DNA from 4 places in the Bacillus paranthracis genome. Region 2 is predicted to be linked to each of the others. Evidence: riboswitches for the same ligand, from Rfam matches in the RefSeq annotation. Region 2 holds a riboswitch; each other region holds the start of a gene.

What was found. A riboswitch is a leader RNA that binds a small molecule or an ion and turns the genes downstream of it on or off. The one in region 2 is predicted to bind S-adenosylmethionine.
Region 1: another riboswitch for S-adenosylmethionine. It lies ahead of NLJ82_RS01095 (ABC transporter permease); the one in region 2 lies ahead of mtnK (S-methyl-5-thioribose kinase).
Region 3: another riboswitch for S-adenosylmethionine. It lies ahead of NLJ82_RS12485 (ECF-type riboflavin transporter substrate-binding protein); the one in region 2 lies ahead of mtnK (S-methyl-5-thioribose kinase).
Region 4: another riboswitch for S-adenosylmethionine. It lies ahead of NLJ82_RS01825 (methionine ABC transporter ATP-binding protein); the one in region 2 lies ahead of mtnK (S-methyl-5-thioribose kinase).

What each region holds. Positions count from the first base shown of each region.
Region 1 covers NZ_CP101135.1:188,915-193,878, reverse strand. Annotated here, with positions in the region: gene NLJ82_RS01105 (ABC transporter ATP-binding protein) at 1-293, opposite strand, end outside; gene NLJ82_RS01100 (ABC transporter permease) at 250-1,254, opposite strand; gene NLJ82_RS01095 (ABC transporter permease) at 1,272-2,189, opposite strand; SAM riboswitch class I at 2,325-2,430, opposite strand; gene NLJ82_RS01090 (DUF3951 domain-containing protein) at 2,602-2,817, shown strand; gene NLJ82_RS01085 (hypothetical protein) at 2,834-3,337, opposite strand; gene NLJ82_RS01080 (hypothetical protein) at 3,612-4,058, shown strand; gene NLJ82_RS01075 (multidrug effflux MFS transporter) at 4,092-4,964, opposite strand, start outside.
Region 2 covers NZ_CP101135.1:3,814,665-3,819,628, reverse strand. Annotated here, with positions in the region: gene mtnW (2,3-diketo-5-methylthiopentyl-1-phosphate enolase) at 1-857, opposite strand, end outside; SAM riboswitch class I at 922-1,027, opposite strand; gene NLJ82_RS19610 (pyridoxal phosphate-dependent aminotransferase) at 1,092-2,270, opposite strand; gene NLJ82_RS19605 (carbon-nitrogen family hydrolase) at 2,285-3,148, shown strand; SAM riboswitch class I at 3,221-3,362, shown strand; gene mtnK (S-methyl-5-thioribose kinase) at 3,454-4,635, shown strand; gene mtnA (S-methyl-5-thioribose-1-phosphate isomerase) at 4,632-4,964, shown strand, end outside.
Region 3 covers NZ_CP101135.1:2,445,012-2,449,975, reverse strand. Annotated here, with positions in the region: gene NLJ82_RS12495 (energy-coupling factor transporter transmembrane component T family protein) at 1-268, opposite strand, end outside; gene NLJ82_RS12490 (ABC transporter ATP-binding protein) at 261-1,961, opposite strand; gene NLJ82_RS12485 (ECF-type riboflavin transporter substrate-binding protein) at 1,972-2,520, opposite strand; SAM riboswitch class I at 2,659-2,774, opposite strand; gene NLJ82_RS12480 (aspartate/glutamate racemase family protein) at 2,928-3,608, shown strand; partial or broken gene NLJ82_RS12475 (glycosyltransferase) at 3,658-3,918, opposite strand; gene NLJ82_RS12470 (peptidoglycan D,D-transpeptidase FtsI family protein) at 4,290-4,964, opposite strand, start outside.
Region 4 covers NZ_CP101135.1:337,203-342,166, forward strand. Annotated here, with positions in the region: gene pruA (L-glutamate gamma-semialdehyde dehydrogenase) at 1-869, shown strand, start outside; gene NLJ82_RS01815 (hypothetical protein) at 1,056-1,205, shown strand; gene NLJ82_RS01820 (cysteine hydrolase family protein) at 1,437-2,000, opposite strand; SAM riboswitch class I at 2,243-2,349, shown strand; gene NLJ82_RS01825 (methionine ABC transporter ATP-binding protein) at 2,473-3,492, shown strand; gene NLJ82_RS01830 (methionine ABC transporter permease) at 3,482-4,147, shown strand; gene NLJ82_RS01835 (MetQ/NlpA family ABC transporter substrate-binding protein) at 4,169-4,964, shown strand, end outside.

The DNA of each region.
Region 1 (4,964 bases), 1.6 Mb from region 2:
TCTTGAAAGATAAATGAAATATCTTTCCCACGAATTTGATTCCATTCTGATTCTTGTAAATTCGTTAAGCTTTGAGATTGGAAAGAGATACTTCCATCATCGATGCGAATAGACTCTTGATTTAGCCCGATAATGGATTGTGCTGTAACACTTTTCCCTGAACCACTCTCTCCTACAAGTGCAACAATTTCACCTTCGTTAATAGAAAAGGAAACATGTTTCACAATTTCTTGCTTACTATTCTCTTTTTCAACGGCTAACGTTACGTTTTCTAAAGATAAAAGCTGTCCCATGTTTTTTCTCCTTTCGATTCCGTTTTACGATTTTTGGATCAATTGCATCTTGCAAACCATCACCAATTGCATTAAATGCGAACATAATAAGCGCAATCATCAGTGATGGGAAGAAAAGTTGCCACCATTCCCCACTTAATAATGTCCCAAGCGCATCATTCGTCATTGTCCCCCAGCTTGCCGCCGGTGATTGTACTCCCAGTCCGATGAAGCTTAAAAATGATTCTGAAAAAATAGCCGCTGGAATTGTAAATGATAAATTTACGATAATAATACCTGTTAAGTTCGGAATGATATGTCCATATATAATCTTCATATGAGATGTGCCTAATCGTTCCGCTGCAATAACAAATTCTCTTTGCTTTAAAGATAAGACTTGCGCCCTAACGAGACGTGCCATACCAATCCAACCTGTTAATGCAAGGGCGATAATAATTGTAAAAAGTCCTGGTTTCATAATGATTAGCAATAAAATTACAATTAATAAATATGGGATACCGTATAATATTTCAATCCCTCGTACAATCCACTCATCTATTAACGTTCCAAGGCGATTACGCCCTCTCACATATCCACTAAATCCTCCAATTAGTACACCAAGTCCTATATCAAGAACAGCTGCTACTAATCCAACTACTAACGAAATTTTCCCACCAGCCCAAGTACGCGCCCAAATATCTCTACCTAAATCATCTGTTCCAAACCAATGCTCACTACTAGGAGGTAGATTTGTCGCCTCTTTTACTTGTTCACTCGCAGTAAAAGTGGTTAAACTTTCACCGATAAGAGAAAAAATAATAATGAGTAACAATGTCACCGTTCCTAGAACTGCGATTGGATTCGATACAAACTTACGAAACACTTCTTTTTTTCTGCTAATTGCTTGCTGATCTTTATTTCTCGTTAATTCTTTTTTCTCTTCATTTGTCAATAACTGTTTATTAATTTCATAAGCACCCATTTAAATATCCTCCCTCCTTACGTAATAGAACGAATACGCGGATCAACAATACGATGAATAATGTCTGTAATGAAAATACAAAAAATTAATAATGCACTATAGAAAATCGTTGTCCCCATAATGACTGGATAATCTCGGTTAAAAATACTATCTACAAAATATTTTCCGAGACCAGGAATTGCAAAGATTTTTTCAATAATAAAAGTCCCCGTTAACAACCCAGCCATTAACGGCCCAACAAATGTAAGTACCGGAACAATTGCATTTCGAAGAGCATGTCTTATAATAATTTTCTTAATCGGTATACCTTTCGCTCTCGCTAACTTAATATAATCACTCTGCAGTACTTCGATCATATTAGAGCGAACAAACCTTGTAATCACTGCGATTGGTCCTAACGCTAATGCAAAGGATGGCAATACCGTATGTTCAAATGTACCCCAAGAGGCTACTGGTAAGAGCTCGAATTGAATAGCGAATACTTGTATAAATAGTGGTGCTAAAATAAAACTCGGAATAGAAATACCGAGGATGGCAAGTAAACTTACACCATAATCAATTACTTTCCCATGATAGAGAGCAGCAAATGTACCTGCAGCAATTCCGACTAGCAATGAAATAATAAGTGCTTGTAAACCAATAATTGCTGATGGACCAAAGCCAGTTGTTATGATTTCTGATACACCTTGCCCGGTTGATTGAACAGATTCACCAAAATCAAAATGAACTACGCCGTCTAAATAAGCAACATATTGATTCCATAACGGTTCATCAAGGTGATACTTCGCTCTCATATTTTGCACAACTTCCTCCGGAAAGATCTTTGCATCTGATGAAAATGGATCCCCCGGAATAATATGCATAATTAGAAATGTCACCGTCGTAATAACCCATAGTGTGAACACCATAACCGATAATTTTTTAATTACATACACTCCAATACCCCCTAAACACATATATTTACTTAGTTTTATGAACGTGCTTTTTCCATTACTCCCTTTTCCCTTTTTAGAATACAAAAAGCCTTGATCTTAAAAAATAAGATCAAGGCTTAATAAACAAAGGCCCATCACTTATCTTTCAAGACTTGCTTGCTGGAATTAGCACGGTGTTCCTATTACAGAACCCGCTGCTGAGGTGTCATAGGGCCAGTCCCTCTACCTCTCTGGATAAGTAAATTGCTATTTTATTATTTGGTTCAAATTGTATATTTCGAATTATAATTCTGAAAAAATGAAAAGTCAATCAAATTGGGTATATTTAGAAAAATCAGTTTTTAATAGTGTATTTATCTAAATTACAGTTTTTCGCCTATAATAAAAAAACCGATATGAAAGGAGTTATATGATGGATCCCTTACTTCTAGCAACTATAGGATTACCATTAACAATCGTTATACTTGTTATCATTGGATTTTATAAACTTTTCATTAAAAAGAAAAGCATTACCTCTTTTTACACCCCCTTTGATAATATTACCGGGCAAACTATTTCCGAATTTCACGAAGAACAGAAGGTATTAGTATCCGAGGATGAAGACGGCGATGGTAAGAAGAAAAAATAACCTTGCACAGGCAAGGTTATTTTTTCGTTTCTGCTTGAAAACGTTTATAGTATGTCGATGCTGTTGCAAAATTAATTTCTATATCACGAATCAACGATGAATCTTCTTCTTTAGCTAACTTCTGTAATTTTTTCATTGCTTGTTCCGATTCATTCAAGAAACCGACATATACCTCATGTTCTTGCTCTTTCGACTTCGGAACACGAATTTCTTTTCGTATATGATCAATATCTTCTAACATGCTCGTCGTTACCTTTTGCACATCTTCTTTATATGTAGCAGTCGTTATTTCCTTACCGCCCTTTTCTTTTGCCACTTCAAATAACTGCAGTGCGTTATTAATTTCTTTATTCATTTTCAAATCGTATTTTTCATGTACTGCACGGTATTCTTTCATTTCTTCTGTTTGTTCTGTAGATTGCTCTACCTTTTCTTTCGGTTCTTTCGTATCCTTATTTCCATTACATCCTGCTAGAAGGATCATACTTCCCATTACAGCAATACCCAAAACCTTCTTCATCTCTTCTTCTCCTTTTATCTACAGCTACTACTCATTATAGTTTCTTTTATCTCCACTTGTTATTATACCGAGAACATCCTACTTTTTACACTTAAGACGACATCGTAATATATATACCAACATGTTTGTCACAGTATCGTCACTTTATACAAATAACTTTTGCACTGCTTTACTACAGCACCTTACAAAACTGTAAGCACACATAAAGAACAAACCATGCTAGACTTACATATGCATAACGCAAACATATGTAAGTTTTTAAGGAGAATCATCTATGTACAATACAATGCCTTTTATGGGAGAAGATATTCGTGTACTTATTCGCGAAAAATCACTTCATATCGAAAATACAGAGAGCCTTCGCCGCGTATTAAAAAAGAAGCATGCTCCATTTAAGTTAGCCCAATATTTAAAACAACAACATACAAATCAATTTCATACAGTGCTAAATATATCAGATAAATCATTAACAATCGAAATCATCGGTCATGTCTACATTGGAAACTTCGCAGATATCTTAAAAGAAATCCCACGTATACCGAAAATTGCTCCTATTATCGTTAAAAAAGCGTATAAAATTACCGACCATACCGATATTATCGACTGCGGGGAAAAAGAAGTTGATAGTAATCGCTGGGTGTGGGATAAACTTGCTATTTTATATGATACGATCATGAATAATATGTATGAGGTATTTGAAAGAAATGAAAAAAAGAACTGATTCAAATATTCCCTTTGAATCAGTTCTTTTTTGTTAAGCCTCTAAATTTTGTCTTGCTTGCAGTTCAAACTGCTTTTCACTTCTTCTAGCCATAAATAAATAGCATAGTACCGCACCAATTTCACAAAGAGCTATTACAACACCCATCGGTAATGCGGTATTACTTCCACCAATACCTACTAGCGGTGCAACAAGCGCTCCTGAAATGAACTGTAATAAGCCTAATAAAGCTGATGCTGTTCCTGCAGCTTGTTTTTGATTTCTCATCGCTAATGAGAACCCAGTTGTTGAGACAACCCCAACACTTGATACGACAAGGAATAACGAGCATAAAACACCAATTAACCCTATTCCTAATAAGATTGTTAGTAGTAAAGATAAACCACCAACAGCTGCAATAACAATACCAGAGACAAATAATGTCTTCTCATTCACTTTCCCTGCTAAACGACCCGTAACCTGACTCGCAATAATAATACCGATACCGTTGATTGCAAAGAATAAACTAAATTGCTGTGGTGATGCTCCGTATATGTTCTGCAACACAAATGGTGAGCCCGAAATGTATGCAAACATTGCCGCCGTTACTAATCCTTGTGACAATGCATATCCCATAAACAAACGGTCCTTTAACAGTTTTCCGTACGTCGCTAACGTCCCTGACAAACCGCCTGTTTCTCTTTCTTCAGGAGGTAATGTTTCACGTAATACGAAAGTAGCTGATATTAACATAAATACACTTATTGCTCCGAGAACGATAAAGACACCGCGCCACGTTGTAAACTGTAATAATTGTCCCCCAATAATCGGTGCCAAAATAGGTGCTGCTCCGTTTACTAACATAAGCAGTGAGAAGAATTTCGTCATTTCAGAACCTGAATACATGTCACGTACCATTGCACGTGA
Region 2 (4,964 bases):
AGTAATAATGGTGATGAAACTCCATATAACTTGGATGCTGAATAAGCACCACTTACAGCAGGATGTGCCATAATAGGAACTGGGATTTCATCATCTTCTGCAAGTGATTGTAGTACATCTAGTCCGTAAGAGAATACGTTAAATAATAGAATATCGGCTCCAGCTTGCACTGCACGTTTCGCATTTTCTTTTAAATCAAAAGTTCGTCCTGTTAAATTTACGGCATATAACGTTTTATGTCCGTACGTTTCATATACGGATTGTAAAACTTCTTTTCCAGATACGATGCGTTTCGTAAGTGGTGTTAATGCATTTTCAAATAATATTTCATCATCTTTTACGATATCTACACCACCAATTGCTTGATCGCGTAATTGCGTTTTTAAATACCCAATATTTCGTCCAATCATTCCTTTAAAAATACTCATTAAAAGGGGACGATCATGTACTTGTAAAAGATTTCGAATACCATCTATCCCGAATTTTGGACCAGGAAAATGTTTTTTTAACTCGTCTGAAAAAGTTAAGTCAATTAATTTTACTTCGCCATCAAGAGATAGCTTTCCGAATGTAGTTGTTAAAATAGCTGGTAAATCTGGACTGAAATTTAATAACGGATATTCAATTTTAATAATTCCGCGTTTTACTTTTTTACGTAAATACGAATTGGTATGTTCATGTTCAGCTAATTCCTCAACATGAATGACGTTGCCTTTATGTTGTTTTAATTGTTCTTGCAATAAATGTGGCAAATGTGTCCAAGAGCCAATTGTTAAACCGAGTGCAATTTGTTCAGCTTTTTTTTCTAAGTTATGTGAATCATCATGGATTAAATATGTCGCTATAATTCCGCTCATTGTTATAACCTCCTAGTTAAATAAAAAAACCTCTCAGCTAAGGAGAGGTTTTTTTACAACCAGCTCCTTATCTGTCAGCGTAATGCTGCGAGAATTAGCACCGTGTCTACAATTGTAGATCGGTTGCCGGGTTTCGTCGGGCTCGTCCCTCCACCTGCTCTTGATAAGAAGTATTTAGAAATGTTTAAATTTTTAAGATAACTGAATTTTGTCAGATATTTTTCATGTTGTCAATTACTTTTTGAAAAAATTTAATTTATCAATTCGATTAATGGCTTCTCGTAATCTATCTTCTGTATGCAAGAGACCAACACGGACGTACCCTTCACCATACTCACCAAATCCAACACCAGGAGCAACTGCGACATGTGCTTTTTCTAGTAAAATATTAGAAAATTGCTCAGAAGTATATCCTTTTGGAACAGGAAGCCATGCAAAAAATGACCCTGTTGGAATGTCTACATTCCAACCAATTGAGTGACAAGCTGAAATAAGAGCGTTTCTTCGAGATTCGTAACTATTTACAAGGTCTATGACGCAAGACTGTGAACTTAATAGTGCTTCGCGGGCAGCATCTTGAATGGCACCAAAAATACTAACATACATATGATCTTGTAATAAGTTAATTGTTTCAATGACACTTTCATTCCCTACCGCAAAAGCGATGCGCCAGCCAGCCATATTGAAAGTTTTCGATAATGTGTAAATTTCGATTCCTGTATCTTTGGCACCATCTGCTTGTAAGAAACTAACAGGTTTTTGACCATCGAATCCAATCGCACCGTAAGCAAAATCATGAACGACTAATATATTATGTTTATTAGCAAAATGAATGGTTTCATCAAAGAAATCTTTTGATGCAGTAGCACCGGTCGGATTATTTGGATAGTTTAAAAACATTAATTTTGCACGCTCGGCAATAGAGTCGTCAATTTTTGTATAATCCGGTAAAAACTTATTTTCTGCAATAAGCGGCATTGTTTCAAATTGTGCTTTCGCTAAAGCAACTCCTGATAAATAATCTGGATAGCCTGGATCGGGAACGAGAATGGTATCACCAGGGTTTGTAAAGCAAACTGGTAATTCTACTAATCCAGCCTTTCCACCAAACAATATAGCAACTTCAGTTTTCGGATTTACTACTACATCATATTCACGTTGATAGAATGTTGCCACGGCTTCTTTTAAGCTTTCATGTCCGCGAAATGGCGGATATTTATGATGAATGGTCTTGTCTGCAGCATCTTGCAAAGCTTTTACGATATGCTGCGGTGTTGGTTGATCTGGATTACCTTGACCTAGATTAATAACATCGTGACCAGCTGCTACAACTTTGTTAACTTTTGCAACAAGTGAAGCGAAAAATTGTGTTGGCAATGATGTTACTATCTCAGAAGGTTGAAATGATTTCATACTTTCCACCTCTTTTGAAAGTTGTTACAATTCTAGTGACAAATGATATAATCTTTCCAGTATTTTGTAAAGAAAAAAATAAGAATGGGGCTGAAAAAATGAAAGTCGCATGTATTCAAATGGATATTGTCTTTGGAGATGTAGAAAAAAATATTGAGAATGCTAAAAATAAAATAAGTGAAGCGATGAAAGAAAGACCAGATGTTATTGTTTTACCAGAACTATGGACAACAGGTTATGATTTAACGAGACTCTCTGAAATTGCAGATAGGGATGGATTGGAAACGAAAGAAAAGTTGATAGAATGGTCGAAACAATATGGTGTACATATTGTTGGTGGTTCTATAGCAAAGCAAACGGAACAAGGTGTTACAAATACAATGTATGTTGTAACGAATAAAGGAGAACTAGTCAATGAATATAGTAAAGTGCATTTATTTCAGCTTATGGATGAACATAAATATTTAATCGCTGGAAATCGTACTGGTGAATTTAAGTTAGATGATGTAGAGTGCGCCGGCACCATTTGCTATGATATTCGTTTTCCGGAGTGGATGCGCGTTCATACTGCTAAAGGTGCAAAAGTTTTATTTGTTGTAGCTGAATGGCCATTAGTTCGTTTAGCGCATTGGCGTTTACTATTACAAGCAAGAGCAGTTGAAAATCAGTGTTATGTTGTAGCATGTAATAGGGCAGGGAAGGATCCAAATAATGAGTTTGCTGGCCATTCTTTAATTGTCGATCCTTGGGGCGAAGTTGTTGTAGAAGCAAATGAAGAAGAATCAATTCTATTTGGAGAGCTTACATTCGAGAAAATTAAAGAAGTACGCAAAGGAATTCCAGTTTTTGCGGATCGACGTCCAGAATTATACAAATAAAATGTTGACAAGTGATTTTTATTCTTGGTATAGTCTTCAACATAAAGTTAAAAATTCTAAAAAATTATACAACTCTTATCAAGAGCAGGTGGAGGGATTTGGCCCGATGAAGCCCAGCAACCGACCGTAATACCATTGTGAAATGGGGCGTTTATGACGCCAAAAGGCACGGTGCTAATTCCAGCAGAAAGTAAAACTTTCTGGCAGATAAGAGGGGAGAAGATAAACTTCAAACCTCTTTCTTAGTGGAAAGAGGTTTTTCTGTGTTAGAAAAACCTCTGAATTAAAAAAAGGGGGAGAAGACGATGGGATATTATTCATTAACAGAAGTAACCGCTGTACAATATGCGAAAGAACATGGCTATTTTGAAAAGAAAGCAAATGTAGTTTGTCATGAAATTGGAGATGGAAATTTAAATTACGTGTTCAAATTAGATGATGGAGAGAAGTCTATTATAATAAAACAAGCACTACCATATGCGAAAGTAGTTGGTGAGAGCTGGCCGTTGTCTATAAAAAGAGCGACGATTGAAAGTAAGGCGCTGCAAATTTTTGCAAAGTATGTGCCGGAATATGTGCCGGTAGTGTATAGTCATGATGAAGAATTAGCGGTAACAATCATAGAAGACTTATCAAAATTAACTATTACAAGAAAAGGATTAATAGATGGAGAAGAGTATCCACTTCTATCCCAGCATATCGGTCGTTTTCTAGCGAATGTTTTATTTTATACTTCAGATTTTGGTTTACAGTCAGAAGAGAAAAGGGTACTAGAAGGTACATTTGTAAATCCAGACCTTTGCAAAATTACAGAAGATTTAGTGTTTACAGATCCGTTTGGGCATTACGATACGAATGATTATGAGTCGGAGTTACAATTGGCTGTAGATGAACTATGGAGTGATAAAACTTTAAAACTAAAAGTAGCGCAATATAAATATAAATTTTTAACGAGAAAAGAGGCACTCATTCATGGAGATTTACATACTGGAAGTATTTTTTCATCACCTTCTGAAACGAAAGTGATTGACCCAGAATTTGCAACGTACGGTCCATTTGGATTTGACATCGGGCAATTTATTGCAAATCTATTATTAAATGCTCTATCTAGAGAGGAAGAACAGAGAAGTGTGCTATTTTTCCATATTGAGAAAACATGGAGCTATTTCGTAGACACTTTTACGAAGTTATGGATTGGAGAAGGTGTAGAAGCATATACGAAAGAGAAACAATGGTTGCCGATTATTTTGCAAAATATTTTTACGGATGTGGTCGGATTTGCTGGATGTGAGCTTATCCGAAGAACAATTGGCTTAGCACATGTAGCTGATTTAGATGAAATAGCAAATAAAGAAACGAGAATTCAAGCTAAGAAACAAGCGTTATCCTTAGGTAGAGAACTAATAAAATATGAATCTAAGAACGCTGATATTCAACTGTTCCGAGCATTATTCCAACAGACAGTTTCTGGAGGGGTAAAAGCATGAGTACAGTTGTTACGATTCCGAGGTCTGTCAGTTGGAAAGGTGATGCCATTGCAGTATTAAATCAAACAAAGTTGCCGCATAGCACAGAATACAAAACATTAACGACGATTGAAGAGGTATGGAAAAGTATTGTCATGCTAGAAGTACGAGGAGCACCTGCAATTGGAATTGTAGCTGCATTTGGCTTGGCGCTTGCATCAAAAAAATATACTACTTTACATATTGAAGAATTTCAAAAGAAGTTTAATAGAGATTGTAATTATTTAGGGACGTCACGCCCGACAGCAGTCAATTTATTTTGGGCAATCGATCGTATGAGAGAATCTATT
Region 3 (4,964 bases), 1.4 Mb from region 2:
AAGTATACGATCCAGTTAATTCAGATCCATGGGTTGGTGTAATAAATAAGATCATGACAGAATTTAATAAACTAAATGTAAATATAACAGTAAAAACAATAAAAATTTTACGAAATGGAATTTTAGCAACTAAAAGTCCGATACATCCAATTATAAATACGAATAGCAATACGCGAAAATCAAAAAATAAAAAGGTAAGCGTCATACAAAAAATAAATAACAACAATTTCACTGCTCCGTTCATGCGATGAAAATATGTATTATACACCTTCCTCCCTCCTAATATCATTAAAATAAAGTTCCATAAATTTTTCAGGATTTGCAATACCACTAAATTTAACGAGTTTGAATAAAGAGCTCTCCTTTAAGTTCGCTCTTTGTAACGTTTCTGGATGTCCTAATACAATGGATGCGGTATGATTCGCAATAATCCTCCCTTCGTGTAAAACTATCGCCCTGTCTGCATATTCCAATGCGAGATTCATATCGTGTGTGATAAAAATAAATGATATTCCCTTTTTAGCTAATTTTCTAATAAACGACATAAACTGTTTATAATGATAATAATCTTGTCCCGCTGTCGGTTCATCTAATATGATAAGTTTTGGATTTGCTGTTAGTACAGATGCAATCGTTAATCTCTTTTTTTGTCCATAACTTAACGCCTGAATTGGCCAATTTCGAAATGGATACAAACCACAAATTTTTAACGCTTCCTCCGCTCTAAACTTAATTTCTTCCTTTGAAACCTTTTGTAATTTTAATGTGAATGAAACCTCTTCTATAACAGTAGGTTGTGTAATCATGTGATTTGGATTTTGCATGACATAAGATATAATCTCACCGCGTTTACGTATAGACCAAGAATTAATATTTACTCCATCAATTAAAATCCTGCCATTTTTTGTTTTGTTTATTCCTATAAGACTATGAGCTAATGTTGATTTTCCAGCTCCGTTATGGCCCAAAAGTGCTACAATTTCTCCTTCATATATGGATAAATTTACATTCTCTAATACTTTTTGTTTATTAGGATATGAAAATGATAAATTCTCTACTTTCAATAATTCTTTTTTTGTAGGAGTATCTTTACAAAAAGCTTTTTTCTCCATCCACTCTTTTATTACGCCACTAATACTTTCCTTATGAAGATTTTCAAGTGGATATATTACGTCATTATTACTATCAAAATGTAATCTTTTTAATCCTTCTATGTACATAGGTTCTCTTAATCCGATTAAGGGTAATATATTTGACGCTAAAATCTCATCTGGTGTCCCTATCGCAACAATTTCCCCTTCATCAATTAAAATAATTTTATCTAAATCCAGATTTAACATTTCTTCTATTCGATGTTCAATAATTACAATTGTTTTATTATATTGCTTATGTATATTTTTAATAAGTTCAATTGTATGTAAGCTGCTAGCTGGATCTAAATTTGCTAACGGTTCATCGAACAATAATATAGGAGCATTTGTTGTTAACAAACCCGCTAAAGAAACAGTTTGTTTTTGCCCTCCAGATAATTCATGCGGACTTTGTTTATGAAAAGTATGCATCCCTACCTTTTTTAATGACTCCGAGACAATCTTTTTCATTTCATCCTGATTTACACATTCATTTTCTAAATAAAAGGCTACATCTTCTTCTACTGTAAGACCAATAAATTGTGCATCTTGATCTTGTAAAATTGTGCCTACATGTTTACTCAGTTCAAAAACACTCTTTTTCCTCGGATCTTTTCCAGCAATTAAAATATTACCAGTACTAGTCCCTTCATAAGAAAATGGGATTAGCCCATTCATACAATGAGCTAACGTTGATTTCCCTGAACCACTTCGTCCAGCAATTAGCACTTTTTCCCCAGGATATATATGAAATGTAATGTCTTTCACAGTAGGCTGCGCTGCATGCTTATATTGAAAGTTGAATTGTTCAAAAGAAATAATTGGTTGCATTTTAATATCCCTACTTTTCAATTTTTAAATGTGCATGTTTCTTATTCGATTTAGCTAGGCCTATTGTAATTGGCAATCCAAGAACTAAAAATACAATAACGTCAGCAATTGTTGCACCTAACACTTGTATAACAATTTTGTCAAACGGTTCTCCCATTACAATAATATCGAATGCCCCAGCAAATATAATAGCAATGACAATTCCAATTAAGCCAGTAATGGCTAAATAAGAAATATCTCCCTTATTATATGTCCCGTTTTTCACACTAAAGCCAACTCTTTTTTGAATGAACCCCATTGCAAAGCCAATAATGCCTGAACTAATAACCCATCCCCACCAAATACCCCAGCCAGCGATTGTGTCTGTTACGGTATGACCGATAAGTCCTATTAACAGTCCTGCCACTGGACCAAATAACGCTCCAAAAACGGTTAAAATAGCTAATGCAGGTTTAATAAATGTATTTGGTGCAATAGAAAATCCCCAAAGTCCTAATATCCCGTATAATGCTGCTCCAATTCCGATTGCCACTACTAATTTTGTTGATAATTTGTTCATAACAATTCCCCCTCTTAATAGTCAACTTTTATTACTCTATATTTATTTTGAAAATGAATTATGCATCGACACTCCCTTTCTATACAACAAAAAATGACCTCTTACATAAGAGGTCATTTTCTTTCACGTTTAAGAATCCTCTTATCTTCCAAAAAACACATCGTGTTCTCCGCGGAATTAGCACCTTCCTATACATTTACATAGGGGTTGCTGAGGTATCATAGGGCCGTTCCCTCCACCTCTCTGGATAAGTATTAATTTGTAATTCGTATTATGGCATTAAGAAGTATAAATTTCAACACTTTTCTAATTATTTTTATTTTTTATTTAACGGCACGTTTAAATCATTGTATTCTTATCGGAATTATGAAATAATAAATTTAAAATAGTTACGGGAGGAATGTACGATGAAAGTAATTGGTTTAATTGGCGGACTAAGTTGGGAATCTACATCATTATATTATAAACATATTAATACACTTACACTCTCTCAATACGACCAAAATGCAAAGCTTGTTTTATATAGCATGGACTTTGGTGAAGTAACGACTTTATTACAAAATCATCAATATGAAGAAGTGAAAAACGAATTAGTTACTGTTGCAAAGAAGGTTGAAAAATCCGGAGCTGAATGTTTATTAATGTGTTCCAATACGGTCCATTTATTTGCTGAAGAAGTAGAAAGTGCAATATCCATTCCACTTCTTCACATAGGTGATGTAAGTGCTAAAGAAATGGTAGAACAGAATATAAAGCGTATCGGATTATTGGGTACGAAACAAACGATGGAACAAGACTTCTATAAATCACGTCTAGCAAACTATAACATTGAGACAATCATCCCAAATGAAGAGGAAAGAAATTTTATTCATCATGTTATTTTAAATGAATTAAGTAAAGGAATTATTTCAGAAACATCAAAAGAAAAGCTATTACAAATTACAAAATCATTAATTCAAAATGGCGCAGAAGGTATACTACTAGGTTGCACCGAAATACCGTTGCTCATTTCCCAAAACGACCTTACTGTTCCTGTTTTTGATACTGCTTTTTTACATGCAAATACTGCTGTGCAGTTTGCGGGATAATCATATAAAAGCATAAAGGTTGAGCCTCTATGCTTTTATATTCCCCACACTATTTATTTAAAAGAGATGTAATCACTGTAATTGCTTCATTTGAACCACCACAATCTAAAAAACTATCTTTCAGTTTTCGTATTCCATGCTTATACTTTTCATTTGAAAGAACATCGGTTACCGCTTCTTTTAACGTTTGCACATTAACATTCTCTTTCAATAACCGATGCGCGGCTTCAAGCTCAGTTAATCTTTGTGCTATCATTGGCTGGTCTTTATCGTGTGGAATGATGACAAATGGGACATTAAAATATTTAGCACTTCTTTCTCACTCCTTACATTTCAACGCTCTTAATAATCATACTGTAATAATTACCGTCAATCTTCCCCTAATAGTCCTAATATACTTGCTACTTTAGATTGATAAATAATTGTCAGTTATTTAATTAAAAAAGGCATCTACATAAGTAGATGCCTAACCGTGATAAGGAGTGTTCTGTGAGGTTAGAATAAGCTTTTCAGCTTGTCCTATGCTATCAATATATGATTTATTTTATAAAACGTGAACAATTGATAGAATGATTTTACCTTTCTATCACCCATTTTGAATCTATCCCTAAATTAAATGACTCTAGTTTCTATATTATTTCATATGTTTTAACCTTCTTGAGAGCTATCTATTTGTAAATTTTATCCAGTCATTCTCTTATTTTTCAATTCAAAATAAGCATCTAAAACTTCTTTTCCAATATCAGAGTTAATACCAGATTTATCATTCATAACCCACGGCACAACTACAGAGAATGCTACTTCTGGATTATCATATGGCGCATACCCTGCTAACGTTAAGTTATAACATTCTCTTCTCTCGCCCTTTTCATTTCTTCCAATATCGCTTTCTCCACCGTAAACTGTCTGTGCTGTTCCTGTTTTACCTGCTGGTTTATAAGATGCTTTTTGGAACGCCCTTACTCCTGTTCCATCACCCTCTTGGAATACCTTTCTAAATCCTTCTTTTACTTGATTTATATAATCCTCTTTCATATCAATTTTATTTAAAACAATTGGTTCTACTGCATGCACCACTTTACCAATCTCATCTTTTTGCGACGTTTGCTCTCTTACCTCTTGTACAATTTGTGGCTTCATTCGATATCCACCGTTTGCAATTGTTGAAATATACTGTACGAGCTGAAGTGGTGTATACGTGTCATACTGACCAATTGAGTAATCTAATAAGAAACCCGGCTGATTATCTTTTTTACCAATTTGTCCAGCTGTTTCATTCGGTAAATCAATACCCGTTGGAACACCTAATCCGAATTGTCTGAAATAGTACCTCATTTTATCAAAGTATTCCTGTTT
Region 4 (4,964 bases), 1.8 Mb from region 2:
CAGCTGGTGTAGTAAACTTCGTACCAGGTAATGGTTCTGAAGTTGGTGACTACTTAGTAGATCACCCTCGTACACGTTTCATTAGCTTCACTGGATCTCGTGATGTAGGTATCCGTATTTATGAGCGCGCAGCGAAAGTAAACCCAGGCCAAATTTGGTTAAAACGCGTTATCGCTGAAATGGGCGGTAAAGATACAATCGTTGTTGATAAAGAAGCAGATCTTGAATTAGCAGCTAAATCTATCGTTGCATCAGCATTCGGATTCTCAGGACAAAAATGTTCTGCATGTTCTCGTGCAGTAATCCACGAAGATGTATACGATCACGTATTAAATCGTGCTGTTGAATTAACGAAAGAATTAACAGTTGCTAACCCAGCTGTATTAGGTACAAACATGGGTCCTGTTAATGACCAAGCTGCATTTGATAAAGTAATGAGCTATGTTGCAATTGGTAAAGAAGAAGGTAGAATTTTAGCAGGTGGCGAAGGAGACGATTCTAAAGGCTGGTTCATCCAACCAACAATCGTTGCTGACGTTGCAGAAGATGCTCGCTTAATGAAAGAAGAAATCTTCGGACCAGTAGTAGCATTCTGTAAAGCAAAAGACTTTGACCATGCACTTGCAATTGCAAACAATACAGAATACGGTTTAACAGGAGCAGTTATCTCTAACAACCGTGATCATATTGAAAAAGCACGTGAAGACTTCCACGTAGGTAACTTATACTTCAACCGTGGATGTACTGGTGCAATCGTAGGATACCAACCATTCGGTGGCTTTAACATGTCTGGTACAGACTCTAAAGCTGGTGGTCCTGACTACTTAGCGCTTCACATGCAAGCAAAAACTACTTCTGAAACTTTATAAGAAATAGTAGAAGAGATCTTCGCAGTCTGCGAAGATCTCTTTTTTTTGAAAAAATTTTTATATGTGGATTAACATAGTAATCAGTAGAAAAACTAATAAAGTAATAAGGTTTACTTCAGCAAAATGAGGTATATTTATATTTGCTGAATAGATTCTCTTTAAAGATAAGAAAAGTAGGTGAACAAAGTGGGAAAATATCAATTGGATTACAAAGGCCAGGTAGCTGTCGCAAAGTTTCATGAAAAACAGACGCCTGTCAAATTTGATAAAAAGCAGCAAATTGAAAAATTGCGTGCGGAGTATTTGAAAAAGAAACAAAAACAAACAGATAAATAATAGGAGAAACTAGTTAATTTGAATCAAAAAACACTTACCATATATTACTACTTGGTAAGTGGAACTAGCTAAACCCTATTAATACCGGGATAAACATGTAAATAGAAATAAAACAACGAGAAAAGTTGACTTATTAGTCACATTTTTTTGTATTCATTTTAAGGATTTCCTGTATAATACAATTTGAAAGAAAATCTATGGTTTGACAAGAAACACTCTTTTCGGTTTTGCTCACTGAAGAGAGTGTTTTTTTGTAGCTAAAAACTCCTCTGTACTCATTACATTTGCATATACGCCATTTAAACTAGCTAAAATTGTATTATGAATATAAACAGCGGGTATCGTAGCATTCTTAAAAGAAAGATCTTTTGTCGCACAAGCATCATGTATAACAGTACATTGCAAGCCGAAATCAAAGGCAGCCCTTACGGTAGCATCAATACACATATGAGTCATCATCCCGCATATGACGAGGTGCTCAATATTTAAACGTTGTAATTGCTCTAGAAGATCGGTTTCGCGAAAACTATTTGGATAATGTTTGAGTATAACGGTTTCTTCTTTAAGTGGGCGCACGCTTTCATGAATATGTACACCTTCTGTATTGGGTAGGAAAAAAGTAGCGTCCTCTTTTATTGCTACATGTTGGATATGAAAAATAGGTTCGTTTTTCTTTCTAAAGAGCTGTAGTAGCCGACGGGCATATGCGCTTGCTTCGACTGGATTACGTAATTCCATTTTGCCGTGTGGAAAATAATCATTTTGAATATCAATGAGTAAAAGAGCTGTTTTCATATATTTATCTTCCTCCGATTTCATATTCAAATAATGGTATTCAATTAGTAGAGAAGATTATCCTTTTAAAAAATATGCAAGAGGAGAATTTTACATAACTTTAAATATTACTATTTTTTCTTGAATTTTTCATCTGAAAATTTTAATAAAGAAATAATTAATATTTTTCTAAAAAATGTATTGACTCTTATTATTCTGAGTTCTATAATGAGAATTAATTAAACGACAATTAAATCGATACATTCTTATCCAGAGAGGTGGAGGGACTGGCCCTACGATACCTCAGCAACGGGTTTTTTTAATACCGTGCTAACTCCAGCAAGTCTATGAAAGGCTTGGAAGATGAGAAGATGTGAACGAGTACATATAAGTGCTCTCCTTCTTATCTTTATGGTTGATAAGAAGGAGAGCACTTTTTATTTTACCTCGAGAGCTCTGCTTCAAGTTTTTACAGCATATAGGAGGGGGAAAAATGATTTCTTTTAATAATGTAAGTAAAGTATATGAATCAGGTGGGCAATCTGTTCATGCGGTGGAGGATGTAACGTTATCAGTTGAGAAAGGCGAAATTTTTGGCATTATCGGTTTTAGTGGCGCTGGAAAGAGTACATTATTACGCCTAGTAAACATGTTAGAGAGACCAACGGCAGGAACGATTTCAATAGATGATAAAGATATTACATCATTGTCGACGAAAGAATTACGGAAGCTAAGACAAAGAATCGGGATGATTTTTCAAAGCTTTAATTTATTTAATTCAAGAACAGTGTTTGGGAATATTGCTTATCCATTAAAGTTAGCGAAAGTACCAAAGAATGAGATAAAAGAAAGAGTAAATGAATTGCTGAAGTTTGTAGGGTTAGAAGATAAAGCAAACAATTATCCAGAGCAGCTATCAGGCGGACAAAAGCAACGTGTTGGTATTGCTAGAGCACTTGCAACATCACCAGATATTCTTATATGTGATGAGGCAACATCAGCTTTAGATCCAGAAACAACGACAGAAATTCTAAACTTATTAAAGAAAGTAAATCGAGAATATAATTTAACAATTCTTCTTATTACACATGAAATGCATGTTGTGAAAGAAATTTGTCACCGTGTAGCTGTAATGGAGAAAGGAAAAGTTATTGAAGAAGGAAAACTGTTTGATGTTTTCACACAACCAAAAACAAAGACGACTCAAAACTTTGTACGTTCTGTTATTAATGATCATTTACCGGAAAGTGTTTTAGCAAAAATTCAAAATGGTGGTCAGATTTATCGTCTAACATTTACTGGTGAGGAGACAGGACAGCCAGTACTATCATATATCGCAAAAAACTATAATGTCGATGTAAATGTACTGTACGGAAATATTATTGAACTTCAAAATGTGTTATTTGGAAATCTTCTTGTAGAATTGCAAGGTGAACAGAGGGAAATTCAAAAAGCATTACAACATCTAAGACTGCAAGTGCAGCTGAAGGAGGTAGAAGCTCATGCGAGTTGATTGGAGTATATTTTGGCCGCGCATATTAGATGCGACGGGGGATACCCTCTTAATGGTAATTGTAACCCTTATATTCGCTACAATTCTTGGTATACCTCTAGGTTTACTTTTATATGTAACGAGAAAAGGAAACTTTTTAGAAAATAAATGGGTCTTTTCTATTCTTAATATTATCATTAATACAATTCGTCCAATTCCATTCATCATATTCTTAGTAGCTTTAAGCCCGCTAACAAGAAGTGTTATCGGAACGACAATTGGAACGGCGGCAGCAATTTTCCCAATGACGTTAGTTGCATCAATCGGTATTGCTAGAATGGTTGAAACAAATCTTGTTTCTGTTCCGAAAGGGGTAATCGAAGCAGCGCAAGCGATGGGTGCTTCACCAATTAGAATTGTTTTTGAAATCCTTGTACCAGAAGCGTTAGCGCCATTAATTTTAGGTGTTACATTTATGACAGTTGGTTTAATTGAATTTTCTGCGGTTGCGGGGCTTGTCGGTGGCGGCGGTCTTGGTGATTTAGCAATGACATATGGTTATCAACGTTTTGATACATCAGTTATGTTCGTAACGGTCGTTTTACTTATCATTCTTGTACAGTTAGCTCAAAACTTAGGAAACTACTTTGCGAAAGTCTTTTTACGCAGATCATAAAAAGGAAGTGGGGAAAAGGAAATGAAGAAAATTTTAGCATTTGCATTATCAGCAATTGTAGGAATTTCGGCGTTAAGTGGCTGCTCGGATGCAGGAACAAAAGAGAAAACAGTTCGCATTGGTGTAACTGGAACGGATGGAAACGCTTGGGAAATTGTAAAGGAAAAAGCTGAAAAAGAAGGAATTAAAGTTAAACTGGTTGAGTTCTCTGATTACACAACGCCAAATAAAGCGTTAGCTGATGGAGATATTGAATTAAATTCATTCCAGCATATTGCATTCTTAGAGCAATTTAAAAAGGAGCATAAGCTAGATATTACAGCTGTTGGTACAACGCAAATTGCACCAATGGGTTTATACTCTGAAAAACATAAGAAAGCAAATGAAATTCCAGATGGTTCAGAAATTGCGATTCCAAATGATCCAACGAACCAAGCACGTGCATTAAAACTTCTTGATGCAGCTGGGTTATTAAAGCTTAAAAAAGACTTTGGTCTATTTGGAGATCCAAGCGGCATTGCTGAAAATCCGAAGAAGTTAAAAATTACACCGGTTATCGCACAGCAAACACCTCGTGTATTAAAAGATGTAGCAGCTTCAGTTATTAATAACGGTGTTGCTGGTCAAGCTGGATTAGATCCAGCGAAGGATCCAATTTTCTTAGAAGATCCAAAGAATGAAAATGCGAAGCCATATATTAATATTTTCGCAGCTCGTACGAAAGATAAAGATGATCCAACACTGAAAAAAGTAATTGAACTATATCATTCAAAAGAAGTAACAGATGCAATTAAGAAAGAAACAAATGATGGTTCAA